DNA from 3 places in the Asticcacaulis aquihabitans genome. Region 2 is predicted to be linked to each of the others. Evidence: predicted binding sites of a transcription regulator. Region 2 holds the regulator's gene; each other region holds the start of a gene.
The links. Region 2 encodes LexA, which represses DNA repair genes until DNA is damaged. Its sites were predicted from a motif close to ATGTTCNCNANNTGTTCT; they were not measured.
Positions count from the first base shown of each region.

Region 1: uvrA (excinuclease ABC subunit UvrA) is a predicted target of LexA. The motif match lies at 2,226-2,243, and genes of this name have one in related genera.
Region 3: RCJ00_RS11770 (YifB family Mg chelatase-like AAA ATPase) is a predicted target of LexA. The motif match lies at 1,381-1,398, and genes of this name have one in related genera.

Region 1 covers NZ_JAVGWM010000001.1:446,776-452,042, forward strand. The annotation lists gene RCJ00_RS02145 (flagellar basal body P-ring protein FlgI) at 1-155, shown strand, start outside; gene RCJ00_RS02150 (rod-binding protein) at 172-492, shown strand; gene RCJ00_RS02155 (flagellar basal-body protein FlbY) at 494-934, shown strand; gene RCJ00_RS02160 (hypothetical protein) at 959-2,047, opposite strand; gene uvrA (excinuclease ABC subunit UvrA) at 2,314-5,226, shown strand.
Region 2 covers NZ_JAVGWM010000001.1:122,316-127,582, forward strand. The annotation lists gene RCJ00_RS00615 (ComEC/Rec2 family competence protein) at 1-1,892, shown strand, start outside; gene lexA (transcriptional repressor LexA) at 1,988-2,692, opposite strand; gene trpC (indole-3-glycerol phosphate synthase TrpC) at 2,778-3,572, opposite strand; gene trpD (anthranilate phosphoribosyltransferase) at 3,651-4,667, opposite strand; gene RCJ00_RS00635 (anthranilate synthase component II) at 4,660-5,253, opposite strand.
Region 3 covers NZ_JAVGWM010000003.1:223,263-228,529, reverse strand. The annotation lists gene RCJ00_RS11770 (YifB family Mg chelatase-like AAA ATPase) at 1-1,281, opposite strand, end outside; gene gshB (glutathione synthase) at 1,549-2,499, opposite strand; gene RCJ00_RS11760 (YraN family protein) at 2,591-2,971, opposite strand; gene rsmI (16S rRNA (cytidine(1402)-2'-O)-methyltransferase) at 2,964-3,830, opposite strand; gene hemW (radical SAM family heme chaperone HemW) at 3,834-4,949, opposite strand; gene rdgB (RdgB/HAM1 family non-canonical purine NTP pyrophosphatase) at 4,946-5,267, opposite strand, start outside.

The sequences.
Region 1 (5,267 bases), 320 kb from region 2:
AAGGCAAGAAGTTGATTCAGCTGGGTGGCGGCTCCACACTGTCCGACCTGGTTGCCGGCCTCAACGCGCTGGGCGTCACGCCACGCGACATGATTGCCATTCTGCAATCCGTCAAGGCCGCCGGCGCGCTTCAGGCCGATATTGAAGTGATGTAACGGGAGATATAATATCATGGATAGCGCTTCCATTCTCACCCTTCAGGCCGCACAATCGCAGGTCCAGACGCAGCAGCAGGCCAAGATGACGACTGCGAAAGGGTCAAACGCCAAGTTGGGCCTGGATTTCGAAACCATGTGTCTGTCCAACCTGTTGGCACCGATGTTCGAGGGCCTGAAGACCGACGGCCCCTTCGGCGGCGGTCAGGGCGAAGAGGCCATGCGCTCATTCTATGTCGGCGCCATGGCCAAGCAAATGGCCCTGCGCGGCGGTGTCGGCATCTCGCACATGATGCAGGCGCAATTAATCAAGATGCAGGAAATGGGAGCCGCCTGATATGGCCTTATCCGCCGCCAACGCCTCAGAACGCGCCGCCCAGATGCTGGCCCTGACCATTCGACTCGGTGAACGCCTGGTCCGTGAAACCGAATGCCTGGAAGCGCATCGTCCGCAGGATATGTATGACGGCATAGAGGAAACTCGCAACCTGTCGAACCTCTACCGCCATGAAACCATGCGCATAAAAGCCGACCCTACCTTACTGGAAGGCCTGACTCCGACTGAAAAAACGAAGCTTCGCGAAGCGACCGAAGTGTTCCAGGCTCGCTTACGGCGCTATGAATTGGCGGTTACCGCTGCCAAGACCGTCACCGAAGGCATTATCAGTGCCATCGCCGAAGACTTGAGCAGCCGCCGCACGCAAAACGCCCCCTACGGCGCAAAGGGTAAGACGGTCGACAGCGGTCCCCAATCGCTGAACTACGGCAAGAACGCATAAGGCGTTTCCGCGAAGCACGGTGACCTATTTGTCGCTCTCGCCCTTAGGATCTGCCGTTCCGCCACCATTCCCCATAATTCGCTGATCGTGCACATTGGAGTAAGCCCCCTTCTTAGGCTCGTCGTCCATGTGGCGATCGTTCGGCGTAGGCGCACGGTTGACGCGTTGCCAGTATTCCGCATTTCCGGGCGAGCTCTTGTAGCGCAGTCGAGCATCTTTTTCGCGGACCGCTGCCTGTAGGTCGGCATCGGGACGCGGACCAAGCGGAGGCTGGTGCGCCAGATCCACCATATTGCAATCAGCCGGAATAGGCTTGCCTGCCTGGCGCGCGGCTTCGCAATAGCCGTGGTTCTGCAAAGCCTGGCTGACCTGTCCACGCCCCCCCTTGAGCACGCCCGTCCCCGAAGGCAAACCGGCCGGCGCCCCGATGCTGCCCAGACGCCCCCCCGCCGGCGGCGCGCCTTCAAGCCCAGATGGCTTAACCGCCTGCAAGGCCGGCAGATTGACGTTTGCGGCGTCGTGCAGATTCAAATCGGACATCTGGGTCACGGCTTCCTGCCGCTTGCCGCTCAATTCGTCCTGCGTCTTCTTCTTTACCCGCGCGGCCATGTTGGCGGGGGCCGGTACATCGGGAACGGCCGCCGGGGCCGCAACATCCAACGGCTTTTCCTGCGGTATATTGATGGTGATCGACGGCGCGACCGGCTGCGGCACCGGCTGAGGCGGCGCGGTCTGGGCCGTCTGGGTTTGGGATGCCTGGGTCTGTTGCGGCATCTCGCGCGGCGCGTCCTGCTGCGCTGGCTGCGGGACATCGCGGGGTTGAGGCACAACCTCGCGCGGCATGATCACCGGCTGGACCTTAGGTTCGGGAGGTGTCTGCATTTGCCACAACTCAACCAGAACCGGCGGCTCTTCGACCATGTCGTGATCCAATAGCCAGGCTTTCGGGTGCGTGACGATCAGGCTCCACAGAAGCAACCCATGCAGGACGAGTACGACCGCCGTCGTCCCCGCAAGACGCGTCCGCGGCGTGGTTGTGGCGGTCAGGCGGGCAGCCAAACCTTCCAGATTGTCGCCAACGCGGTCCCGCAAGCGGATTATATTGGCGTACATTCAGCCTTGCCCTCTCTCGTAGCGCCCCTGCTGCCCCAACCTTCACGGTAGATTCAGGCGGTACTTTGTTCTCTTTGTGAGCCGGTGTCAAAAAACCATCAAATCAGGGTGCTGACATTTCCTGCCAGCCAGACCGTCTATGTCAAAATCTGATATGCAATAGGGTGCCGATTGACAAATGTTGCCAAATTGTTCTTGCGAACCTCTGGCAAATCCAGCAAGACAGGCTATATACTCCCCGTGTTTGAAGATGAGGATATGCGCGTATGGTGAAGCATCAGGTCGACCAGGATTTCATCAAGGTGCGCGGCGCGCGCGAGCATAACCTCAAAGGTGTCGACGTCGATATTCCGCGTGGCGAACTGGTCGTGCTGACCGGCCTGTCCGGGTCGGGCAAATCCTCGCTGGCCTTTGACACCATCTATGCCGAAGGGCAGCGGCGCTACGTCGAATCCCTATCGGCCTATGCGCGTCAGTTTCTCGAACTGATGTCCAAGCCGGATGTTGATCTCATCGAAGGCCTGTCGCCGGCCATTTCGATCGAGCAGAAGACGACCTCGAAAAATCCGCGTTCGACGGTCGGCACCGTCACCGAAATCCACGACTATATGCGCCTGCTATGGGCGCGGGTCGGCGTTCCGTATTCGCCCGCCACCGGCCTGCCGATCGAAAGCCAGACTGTGTCCCAGATGGTCGACAAGATCGTGGCCCTGCCAGAAGGGACGCGTCTGTTGTTGCTGGCGCCGTTCGTGCGTGGCCGAAAGGGCGAGTACAAGAAGGAAATTGCCGACCTGCAACGCCAGGGCTTTCAGCGCCTGAAAATCAATGGCGAATACTATCCCATTGAAGACGCGCCGAAACTGGACAAGAAGTTCAAGCATGACATCGACGTTGTCATTGACCGCGTGGTGGTAAAGCCCGGCATAATGGCGCGCCTCGCCGACAGCCTGGAAACGGCTCTGCGACTGGCCGATGGCTTGGCGATCGCTGAACACGCCGACCTGGAAGACGGGGAAACCGAACCCCGGCGCATCATCTTCTCCGAAAAGTTTGCCTGCCCGGTATCCGGTTTCACAATTACCGAGATCGAGCCGCGCCTGTTTTCCTTCAACAATCCCTTCGGAGCCTGTCCGACCTGTGACGGCTTGGGGGTCAAGCTGTCGTTTGACCAGGATCTGGTCGTCGCCGACCCGAAACTGTCCCTGACCGATGGCGCTATCGCGCCCTGGTCGAAAGGCCCGTCACCGCTTTACACCCAGACCTTGCAGGCGCTTAGCTTGCATTACGGGTTCAAGATGGACACGGCATGGAACAAGCTTAGCGACCAGGTCCGCAATGTCATTCTGCATGGATCGGGTGGCGACAAGATCAAGTTTACCTATCAGGACGGATCGCGCCGCTACGACGTCACCAAGGTCTTCGAAGGTGTCATACCGAACATGGATCGCCGTTGGCGCGAAACCGATTCGTCGTGGGTGCGCGAGGATCTTGCGCGTTATCAGTCGGAAACACCATGTGAGGCGTGTCACGGCAAACGCCTCAAGCCTGAAGCCTTGGCCGTCAAGATCGACGCTAAGGATATTGCCGAAATTTCAAATCTTTCGATCCGCAAGGCGCACGACTGGTTCGGTGGTCTCGAAGCCAAGCTGAGCGAAAAGCAGATGGATATCGCACGGCGAATCCTGAAAGAAATCAAGGATCGCCTGCGGTTTCTTAATGATGTGGGTCTGGACTACCTCAACCTGTCGCGCAATTCCGGCACCTTGTCGGGCGGCGAAAGCCAGCGGATCAGGCTCGCGTCCCAGATTGGTTCCGGTCTCACCGGCGTCCTGTACGTGCTGGATGAACCGTCCATCGGCCTGCACCAGCGCGACAACGACCGCCTGCTGATCTCGCTGAAAGGCCTGCGTGATCTCGGCAATTCGGTTCTGGTGGTTGAACACGACGAAGACGCCATTCTGCAAGCTGACTATGTCATCGATATGGGGCCTGCCGCTGGTATCCATGGCGGGGAAATCATCGCCCAGGGCCCTCCGGCAGCCATCAAGGCCAACCCCAAGTCCCTGACCGGCCAGTACCTGACGGGCAAACGCGAGATTCCTCTGTTCTATTCAAAGGACACGGACGAAGAGCGCCGCCCCATCAACAAAAAGAAGATGTTGAAGGTTATCGGCGCCCGCGGCAACAACCTGAAAAACGTCACTGGCGAAATTCCTGTCGGTGTCATGACCTGCATCACCGGCGTGTCCGGCGGCGGCAAGTCAACCTTTACGTTGGAAACCCTGTACAAGGCCGCCGCCCGCCGCCTTAATAACGCATCGGCACATCCCGCGCCCCATGACAAGATTGAGGGCCTGGAACACTTCGACAAGATTGTCGAGATCGACCAGAGCCCGATCGGCCGCACGCCGCGTTCTAACCCGGCGACCTATACCGGCGCGTTCGGACCGATTCGCGACTGGTATTGCAGCCTGCCGGAATCAAAGGCACGCGGCTATGGGCCCGGCCGCTTTTCCTTCAACGTCAAGGGCGGGCGTTGCGAAGCCTGTCAGGGCGACGGCGTTATCAAGATCGAAATGCACTTCCTGCCGGATGTGTACGTCACGTGTGACGTATGCAAGGGCAAGCGGTATAATCGCGAAACTCTGGAAATCGTCTTCAAGGGATATTCCATCGCGGACGTGCTCGACATGACCGTGGAAGAAGGCGCTGAAGTATTCAAGGCCGTGCCGACCATTCGCGACAAGCTGAAAACCCTTGAGCGCGTCGGTCTGGGCTACATCAAGATCGGTCAACAGGCGACCACCTTGTCCGGTGGTGAAGCCCAGCGCGTCAAACTGTCCAAAGAATTGTCGAAGCGTGCCACAGGCAAGACCCTGTACATACTGGATGAGCCGACGACCGGCTTGCATTTCGAAGACACGCGCAAGCTGTTGGAAGTGCTGCATGAATTGACCGATCACGGCAACACGACGGTCGTCATCGAACACAATCTCGATGTCATCAAGACCGCCGACTGGCTGCTCGACTTCGGACCGGAAGGCGGCGATGGCGGCGGCGAGATCGTGGCCGTCGGCACGCCGGAACAGGTGGCCGAAAATCCCAAAAGCTGGACAGGCAAGTACCTCAAGGACATGCTGGCCAAGCATCGGAAACGGCATCTGGAACCTGCGGAATAGTTTCGCCTGAACGGCGAAAGACGCTTAATCTCCGTTAACCA
Region 2 (5,267 bases):
TGTGTAAGTTGCGTGCGGAGCACGTCCGTGCGCCGGTGTTGGGGACGGAAACCAACCAGTATATGGTTCAGGCGTTCGTGATGGATATCGTTTCACCATCAGCCGATCAGCCGCGTCTGTTATTGGCGCCTATTGCCATACGCGGCCTGAGCCCGGCGGCGACGCCGTTGCGCCTGCGTGTGTCTCTGCGTCCAGGCACCCTGGAAGCGACAGGTATCAAGCCAGGCGATGCAATATCGGTCTTCGCCATCCTGAACCCGCCACCTTCACCGAACATGCCCGGTGGCTACGATTTCGCCCGTACGGCCTTCTTTCAGGGCGTAGGCGGCGTCGGACTGGCGCCGGGCCAGCCTCGGTTGATGGAGCCGCCGCCGCAAGGATGGCAATTGCGAGCGGTTATGGCCCTGAACCGACTACGCTGGACGATTACGCAAAAGCTCGTGGCCGATACGGCGCCGCAATTGCCCAACGGCCGCGCCATCGGCGGGTTTGCCGCCGCTTTGGTGACGGGGCATCAGGCGTTTATCCCTCAGCCACTCATACAGGATATGCGTGATTCCGGACTGGCCCATATCCTCTCGATATCGGGCGTGCATATGGCCATTGTTGGCGGATTTATCTTCTTTACGCTGCGGATTGTTATGGCCGCTGTCCCCTGGCTGGCGGTGCGCATACCGGTCAAGAAATGGGCGGCCGCTTTGAGTATCGTCTGCGTTCTGCTCTACCTGGCCATTTCTGGATCGCCAGCCCCGGCGGTCCGTTCCGCCGTGGTGGCCTGTGTCGCGTTCGGAGCCATTTTAGTCGATCGCCGGGCGCTGAGCCTGCGGGCCTTGGCCATAGCTGCCATCGTCGTCATCTGCCTCACACCCGAAGCCGTGATCCAGCCGGGGTTTCAGATGTCATTCAGCGCGACCGCCGCCTTGCTGGCCTTGGCTGAGGGCATGAAGCCGCCCATGCGTGAAATCAGCGTGCCCGTTTGGATCCGGGCCATTCAGGCGACCGCCCGCGGTATCTGGCTGTCGCTGCTGGCCTCCATGGTGGCGACCGCCGCAACAACGCCATTTGCCATCGCCTATTTCAATCGGTTCTCGGTCTACGGCCTGTTGTCAAACCTTTTTGAGGCGCCTGTCACGACCTTTGTCGTCATGCCGTCTCTCGCCATGGGCACGACGATGTCCGCCACGCCCTTCGGATGGCTGTTCCTGCGTGTGGCGGGTGCCGGGTTATGGGTTATTGAGCGCATTGCCGCCATTACGGCGGACTTGCCCTATGCGGTCATCACCTGGCCATCGGCACCGGCTTACGTCCTGCCTATTTCTTTTTTGGGATTGTTATGGATTTGTTTGGTACGGGGAAAAACGCGATGGGTCGGCTTGATTGCGGCGTCAACTATCTTGTGGTGGCCGCGTGTGCCGCCTCCGGACATTTGGGTGGATGCGGAGGGGGGCAATGCCGCCGTCCGTACCGCCGCCGGCGCTTACGTCCTGCGATCAAAGGTACGGCAATATGGCTTCGAGCAGTGGACACAACACTATGGCCTAGCGGTGCTGGATGAGATTAAGCGGAGTGAAAACTATGCCTGCAAGGGATATGGCTGCGTTCCGCTCGCCCAGCCGCGCGTTGGGTTCTGGTTCAGCAACAAGCCGCCAAAACCCGCGCGTTTGAATGAATTGTGCCAGGCAAGCGATCTGATCGTTCTGCGCAACCCCATGGGGGATTGGCCGGCCGAATGCGCCAGGGTTAACCGCATCAGCGCCGGCGATTTTCGTCGCCTTGGCGCCATGGAACTGACTCACACAGAAAAGGGCTGGGCCATCAAGGCAGCCCAGCCCCTAAGAGGCAAACGCTATTGGTCCAGTCCTTCGGAAGCAGAAGGCGGTATCAGTGACTAGAGCATTCGTCGGCTTAGTTGACCGCCTTATGGCTCTAATCTTTTGTAACGCCTCATGTTTTCCGAAAAGTGGGGTCCACTTTTCGGCATGAGGCTCTAATGGTAACGACGCATCAGGCCGACGAGGCGGCCCTGAACCTTGACCTGACCATCATTGTAGATTTGCGTCTTGTAATTCGGATTAGCGGCTTCGAGGGCAATGGATCCACCCTTCTTGCGAAGGCGCTTAAGGGTGGCGGTTTCGTCATCGACCAAGGCAACGACGATTTCACCGGTCTGGGCCGTGTCGGTCTTCTTGATGACAACAAAGTCGCCATTGAGAATACCGGCATTGATCATCGAATCGCCTTCGATTTCGAGCAGGTAGTGTTCTCCGGCGCCCAGCATGGATTCCGGTACGCGTAACCGGTCGCGCTCCTGGCCCATGGCCTCGATCGGTACGCCGGCAGCAATCTTGCCAAGCAGCGGCAGTTCACGCGTATCATCGTTCGAGGGCTTGACGGGGTCTGCAGCGGCCGGGCGCGTGCCTTCGACGACCTGAGGCACAAAGGCTTGACGGCCGCGCGGCGGCGCTGACGTGGTGGCCTGATCGGGCAATTTAATAACTTCAAGCGCCCGGGCACGGTGTGCGAGCCGACGTATAAAGCCGCGTTCTTCCAAGGCGGTAATCAAACGATGGATGCCCGACTTGGACGCCAGATCCAGCGCTTCCTTCATTTCGTCGAAAGAGGGGGAAACGCCGCCTTCCTTGATGCGTTCGTGAATGAACATCAGAAGTTCGCGTTGTTTGGTCGTCAGCATGGGACACCTTCGTGTAAACTGGTTCGCAAAATGCGGAACAAGTCATGAACCTACGAATGATGTTCTATATGTGTTCTTATTAATGTCAAGCTAACGATAATAGATTTTTTGTCGCCGCAGTGACGTCGCCTTGGCGCATCAGGCTTTCGCCGACCAGCATGGCGGTGGCGCCGGTACGCGCGAGGCGTTTGACGTCGTACGGTGTGAAAATGCCGCTTTCGGCGACGAGAATGTGATCTTTCGAAACCGAGTGCGCCAAGGTCTCCGTCACCGCCAGATCGACGTGAAAATCCCTGAGATTACGATTATTTATGCCGATCAGCTTGGATTTGAGTTTCAGAGCCCTGTCCATTTCTGCTGCGTCATGCACTTCGACCAGCGCATCCATGCCATAATGCTGGGCGCAGTCGATGAGGTCCGCAGCCAGTTCGTCATCTATCATGGCCATGATGACCAGAATGGCATCGGCGCCGATGGCCCGCGATTCGGTCACCTGCCAGGTGTCGACAAGAAATTCCTTACGGATGCAGGGCAATGACACAGCGGCCCGTGCGGCCTGAAAATGCGATTCGTGTCCCATGAAGGACGGATTATCGGTCAGGATCGACAGGCAGGAGGCCCCGCCGGCTTCATAGGCGCGGGCCAGTGCAGGCGGATCGAAATCTTCACGAATCAAGCCTTTTGACGGGCTGGCCTTCTTGATTTCGGCGATGAGTGAGAGATTGTCAGGCTGCTTGTTGGCGACCAGAGCCTTGGCAAACCCGCGAGGTGGACCGACCTCATCTATTTGCGCCTCAAGGTCGTCCAGCGTCACATGCGTACGCCGCGTCGCGACGTCTTCGCGCTTGTAGGTAGCGATCTTGTCGAGAATGTCCAGCATATCGTCTCCTTGGGTAGCGACCTTGGACGCTAGCACGGCGTGCGTTCACAGAGCAGCAACAGTTATGTTATGTGAATGTTATGACGCTTTTGTCGCCGCAATCAGCGTGTCTAGCGCGCTGCGTGCGCGGCCATCGTCAATGACGTTTGCCGCCAGTTCCACGCCTTCGCGCAGGGTCTCCACCTTGTCGGCCACCAGGAAGGCGGCCGCTGCGTTCAGCATGACGATATCGCGATACGCCCCGGTCTTGCCGTCGAGCAGAGCGGACAGTTCGGCGGCATTGTATTCGGGGGCGCCACCCGTGATGTCGGCCAGAGCCGCGCGGGGCAAGCCGACCGCTTCGGGCGTGATCTTGAACAGGCGGACAAACCCGTCCTTCCATTCGGCGACATCGGTTTCACCGGTCGTTGTCAGCTCATCCAGGCCGGATCCGTGCACAGACCAGGCTTTAGTGGCGCCGAGTTGACCCAGCGCCTGAGCGATCGGTTCAACAAAACGCGGCGAGGGGACGCCCACAACCTGACGCTTGGCACCGGCTGGGTTACTGAGCGGCCCCAGCAGGTTGAAGATGGTGCGAAACCCGAGTTGCTGGCGGATCGGCGAAACATGCCGCATGGCGCCGTGATGCGCCTGGGCAAAGAGGAAGCAGATGCCAGCGTCGTCCAAGGCTTTACGTTGTTGTTTCAGAGTCGCTTCAATATTTACGCCGAGCGCTGCCAATACGTCCGCCGTGCCGGATTTGGAGGTGATGGCGCGGTTGCCATGCTTGGCGACCTTTAGGCCGCCGCCGGCTGCGACAAAACCCACGGCGGTGGATATGTTGAGCGTATGCAGGCCGTCACCGCCGGTGCCGCAGACATCGATGACGTCATAGGGGTGGTCAAGATGAATGGCAGCCTTTCGCATGGCGCGGGCGCAGGCGGCGATTTCGCCGACGGTTTCCCCGCGTATCCGAATAGCGGTTACTGCTGCAGCCACCTGGGCCGGCGTTGGTTCACCACGCAAGCAGGCAGTAAAGAATTGTTCGGCGTCGTCTTCGTTGAGGTTCTGGCCTTCGGCCAGTTTCGACAGCAAGGGTTTGAAAGCGTCAGACATAGAGGTTGTGGCTCTCGATCCCGGCCAATTGCAGGAAGTTGGCCAGCAACTGATGGCCGCCTTCTGTGGCGATGGATTCGGGGTGAAACTGCACGCCGTGAATGGGACGCGTCTTATGCTGAACGCCCATTATCTCGCCATCTTCGGTCCAGGCCGTGACCTCGAGATCAGCTGGCAGGGTTTCGCGCTTGATGGCCAGCGAATGATAACGGGTCGCTGTAAAGGGATTGGGCAAGTCATTGAAAATGCCCTTGTTATTATGATGTATCAGGCTGGTCTTACCGTGCATGAGCGTCTTGGCACGAATGACGTCGCCGCCATAGGCCTGGCCGATCGACTGGTGCCCGAGGCACACGCCCAGCACCGGCATATCTTCGGGAGCCGCGCGCAGCAGAGGCAAACAGATGCCGGCCTGGTCGGGCGCGCAAGGGCCGGGCGACAGCAGAATGGCCTTTGGGGCAAGGGCCAGGGCATCTTGAACACTCAAGGCATCGTTGCGGTAAACCTGCGTATCCGCGCCGAGCTCGGCCAGGTAATGGACAAGATTGTAGGTAAAGCTGTCGTAGTTATCGATTACCAGGATCATAGCCGCCTCCGAAC
Region 3 (5,267 bases), on a different contig from region 2:
CGGCAGGTCGAGGCGACGGGCCCGCTCAAGTTGAATGTCGCGGGCGGCCTGTACACGCGCGGCGACCGCCTTCGATCCCTCGGTCGGCGGCGGCAAGGACAGGTCCATGGCCGTGACCGGCGGGACGTCGATCTGCAGATCGATGCGGTCCATAAGCGGCCCCGATACCCGGCTTTGATAATCTTTTATGCAGCGCGGGGCCTTGCCGCAGGCGCCTTTGCCGACACCACCGTGGCCGCAGCGGCACGGATTCATCGCCGCGACCAATTGCACCCGCGCCGGATATTTGATGTGATGATTGGCCCGCGCCACTATGACTTCATTGGTTTCGAGTGGCTGACGCAGGCTGTCCAAGGCCTGGGGCGAGAACTCCGGCAATTCATCGAGAAACAGAACGCCATTGTGCGCCAGGGAGACTTCACCAGGCCGTGCGCGCATGCCGCCGCCGGTCAGGGCCGCCATGGAGGCAGAATGGTGAGGGGCACGGAAAGGACGTTCCTGAGTGAGTTCACCCTTGGCAATAAGCCCGGCCATCGACCAGACCTGTGATGTCTCCAGCAATTCGCGCGAGGTCAACGGCGGCAATATGCCTGGCAGACGTTGCGCCAGCATCGATTTGCCTGAGCCCGGCGGCCCGACGAACAGCAGGTTATGGCCCCCGGCGGCGGCAATTTCCAAAGCGCGCTTGGGCGTTTCCTGTCCCTTGACCTCATTGAGGTCGAGCGGTTTTTCCGAAATTTTCGGCGCCCCGCGCTGGGGTGGCGTCAATACAGCGTGGCCCTTGAAATGGTTGATCAGCGAAATCAGCGATGCCGGCGCCAGGATGGATGGATTGCCCGACCATGCCGCTTCCGGACCGTTGTCGGCCGGGCAGATCAGCCCCATGTCAAAGCCGTTGGCCGCCATGGCGGCAGGCAGAGCACCGCTGACCGGCGCGATCCGTCCGTCGAGCATGAGTTCGCCGATGCAAACATAGCCCGACAGGGCATCTTCGGGGATAATGCCCATGGCGGTCATGACGGCCAGGGCGATAGGCAAGTCGAAATGGGAGCCTTCCTTCGGCAGGTCAGCCGGTGACAGGGCAGCGACGATCCGCTTGCCCGGCAGGCTGAGCCCCATGCCGGCAAAGGCACCCCTCACCCGTTCCCGGCTTTCCGCCACAGCCTTATCACCCAAGCCTACAACCTGAAATCCGACCTGGCCATTGGTAAAGACGACCTCGGCTTCGACCCGACGGGCTTCGGCGCCTTCAAAGGCGATGGTGGTGATACGTGCCGGCATGCCGCGCCCCTCTCTCGCTACTATTTTTTCCTGGGCTATTTCCCGGGTACGCGGATACTGGAATTATCCACAGCATAGGTGAGAGAAAAACACAAATCAAGAACAAAAACAGAACAATGGCGCAACACGACACGCTTCCAGCGCTAAGGGTGGAAAAGGTCACGGCGCGGGCCAAGAACAGGCCCGCCGGCTCTGCATATTTTGCGACGGCAAGGCCTCGTCATCAAGCCTTGTCAATCATCAAACTTCGCCATCAGGGCGCAGGTGTCAGGCGCCTTTCAGCGTCTCGTCTATGCGATCCCATAAAATATCGCCGACATCAATCCCTTCGAAGGCCTTCAGTTGTACAGCCCCGGTGGGTGAGGTGACATTGATTTCGGTCAAATAATCACCGATTACGTCAATGCCCACAAACATAAGACCTTTTTCCTTCAGCACGGGCTTGAGGATTTCACAGATCTCGCGATCACGTTTTGTGAGCACCAGCGGCTCAGCGGTCCCGCCGACCCGCAGATTGGACCGTACGGCGCCGGCTTCCGGCACGCGGTTAATGCCGCCCGCGATTTCGCCGTCGATCAGGATAATGCGCTTATCGCCAGCACTAACCGCAGGAATGAATTTTTGCAGGATGACCGGCTCGCGACTCATATTGCCGAACAGTTCGATCAGGGCATCCAGATTGCGGTCGCCGGCCTTGAGCTTGATGATGCCGTTCCCAGCGGCGCCGTGCAGCGGTTTCAGGATACAGTCGCCGTGGCGTTCGAAGAAGTCATGCAGGGCGACCGGATCGGACGAAATCAAGGTCGGCGGCTGGAGACCTGGGAAGCGTGTTGCCAGAAGCTTTTCCGGCGCGTCCCGCACGCTGGTCGGGTTGTTGACGACGAGTGTTTTCGGATGGACCGTTTCGAGGAAGTAGGTCGCGGTGATATAGGCGATGTCGAACGGCGGATCCTGACGCATCAGGATGACGTCCACATCGTCGGCCAGGTCAAGGGTTTCAAAGTCGCCGGCCGTGACGTGGTCGCCCTTAACGTCGCGCAGGGTCACCTTACGCGCACGAGCGAAGGGCCTGCCATCCTCGTAGCTGAGATGTTCGGGTTGATAGACCCACAGGCTGTGCCCACGCCTTTGGGCCGCCATCATCAGCAGAAAGGTCGTGTCCCCGGCGATATTGATCTTTTCGATGGGGTCCATCTGGACGGCGACGCGCAGGCTCATGGGGCTCTCCCGAAGTTCGGCCCTCTATCCGGCCGCACGCCCCATATGTGATTATGCATCGGACAAGGCAAGCCCAAAGCCGCACGTCAGTCTAATAGCGTTCTGTTTTCTCGAAAGCATTGATGCGATGTTCGGGCCATTGCCCGGAGGCGACAATATAGAGATCGATATTGAGATCGAGCCGGGCCAGACGCGGCCGCCTGGCCTGAAGGCTGAGACCGGCCTGCCACAGGCGGTCCTGCTGAACGTAAGAGACAGTTTCAAACGCCTCTTCGCGGCGGCGGCGTTGCTTGACCTCGACCACGGCCAAACGCTGGCCTTTCTGGGCTAAGATGTCGATTTCGCCCTGCGGCGTTTTCAATCGAAAACCGAGTATCCGATAGCCTTTGAGCATCAGATGGATAAGGGCAATATATTCGGCGAGATGGCCGCGCTTAAAGGCTTTGAGACCGCGCGCCGCCCGGTCAGCCACGCGCCTTGCCCTGCATTTCAAGCGCCTTCTGGTAGATCATCTTGCGCGGCAGGCCGAACATCTGGGACAGCTGCCTGGCGGCATCGGCCGGTGCATACTGTTCCAACGCCAGTTTCAGCGCCTCTTCCAGATTGTCGGTGGATGGCGCCGCGGCGACCGGTGGGGCAATGACGATGACGATTTCACCCTTGGGTTCAGCCAGCGCCGGATCGGAAATCAAATCGCTTAATCGGCCGCGATGGGCAGTTTCGTACAGCTTGGTCAGCTCCCGGCAGATACAGGCGTCACGGTCTCCCAGAACCTCGGCCATATCCATGAGCGAGTCATGCAAGCGCGGGCCCGTTTCGAACATGACCAGAGTGGCCGACTGAGTGACAAATTCCCCAAGAAAGGTTTTCCGCGCCGCCGATTTGTTGGGCAGGAATCCGGCAAACAGGAAGCGGTCCGTCGGCAGGCCCGACAGACACAATGCCGCCAGCACGGCCGAGGCGCCGGGAATGGGGTGGACGGCCGCACCCGCTTTTTGCGCCTCGCTGACCAGGCGGAAACCGGGATCGTTGATCAGCGGTGTACCAGCGTCAGATATCTGGGCGACTACCTGACCCTGGGCCAGGCGGTCGAGAATTTCCGGCAAAATCTTGTCGCCGGCATGGTCGTCATAGCGCAGCAGCTTTTTCTTCAGGTCGTAGGCAGCCATCAGCTTTCCAGCGACGCGCGTGTCTTCGGCCAGCACCACATCGGCAGCGCGCAGGATATCAAGCGCCCGCAGGGTGATATCGCGAAGATTGCCAATCGGCGTGGCGACGATGTAGAGGCCGGGGCTGACCGGCTTTGGCGGCGGGGCGAATAAGGATTCCATGATCTAGCTTAGAAGCTCCAATAGCAGCCTGTCCAGTACAACGCGACCGGCGGGTGTGGCGCGAAGGCGGCCTGCGCTCAATTCCATGAACCCCTGTTCGATCAGCGGTGCGGCTTTTTCCTGTATGGGCAGGGAGGGGAGGCGGCTGAGGGCGACACCTTCGGTCAGCCGCAAGCCCAGCATCAAGGCCTCTTCTTCGGCTTCGTCGGCCGTAAGCATCGCGGATTCGATAGGGTTTTCCGCGGCCGTATAGGCCCTGAGGTCACTCAGGGCCACCGTGGCGTGACGCACGCCGTCGCGGGTCAACCTGCCATGGGCGCCGGGACCTATGCCCATATAGTCGACGCCTTCCCATATCTTGACGTTATGGGCCGAACGGGCGGACGGACCGCAGGCGTGGTTGGATACCTCATAGGCCTCGAAGCCGAGACTTTGCAGCACAGCCAGGGTGCGGAAATAGAAGTCTTCGGCCAGGTCCGCCTTGGGCGGCGACCATTGACCGCGACGGACGGCCCGGCCGAAAGCGGTCGTTTGCTCTATGGTCAGTTGGTAAGGCGATATGTGTTCGACACCCAAGGCGGCGGCGCGGCGCAGTTCCTCTTCCCAGGCATCGGGGGTCTGCCCGGGCAGGGCGTAGATCAGATCAAGCGAGACGCGGCCGAAAACGCTTTGCGCCGTCTCTATGCCCGCAATGGCGCTGGCGGCGGAATGGTTGCGGCCCAGGAAGGCCAACGTGTCGTCATTGAGCGACTGCACTCCCAGGGACAGCCGATTGACACCCGCCGCGCGGAAGCCGGCGAAGCGGGCGATTTCCGCATCCGTCGGATTGGCTTCGAGCGTGATTTCAATATCGTCCGTATACGGAAAAAGTTGCTTTGCCTGATCGATCAGTTCGCCGACCCAATCGGGCGGCAGCAGCGACGGCGTGCCGCCACCGAAAAAGACGCTGGCCAGATGGCGTGGCCCCAGACCGTCCGCCTGGCGGCGCATATCGGCCAGAATGGCTTCGAACAGGGGGCGCTGACTGGCCTGCTGCCGGTCGCGCGTAACGTTGAAATCGCAATAGGGACAGATGCGCGAACAATAGGGCCAATGTATGTAGAGGCTTAAGGGGCTCAAAAAAGCGCCGCCCGCAATTGCTCGAAGGCGAGGTGACGGTGGCTGATCCGGTCCTTCACTTCGGGCGCCATCTCCGCGAATGTGATGTCATAGCCGTCGGGCTGGAAGATCGGATCGTAGCCGAAGCCCATGTCGCCTCGGCGCGGGAAGACGATCTGGCCGTCGACACGGCCCTCGAATACGGCGGCATGCCCTTCCGGCCACGCCACGGCCAGGGCACATGTAAACCAGGCCTTGAGACTGGTCTTACCCTCCGTCTCGCGCGCGATACGCATCTTGTGCTCTATCACTTCCATCGCGCGATCGAAATCCTTATGC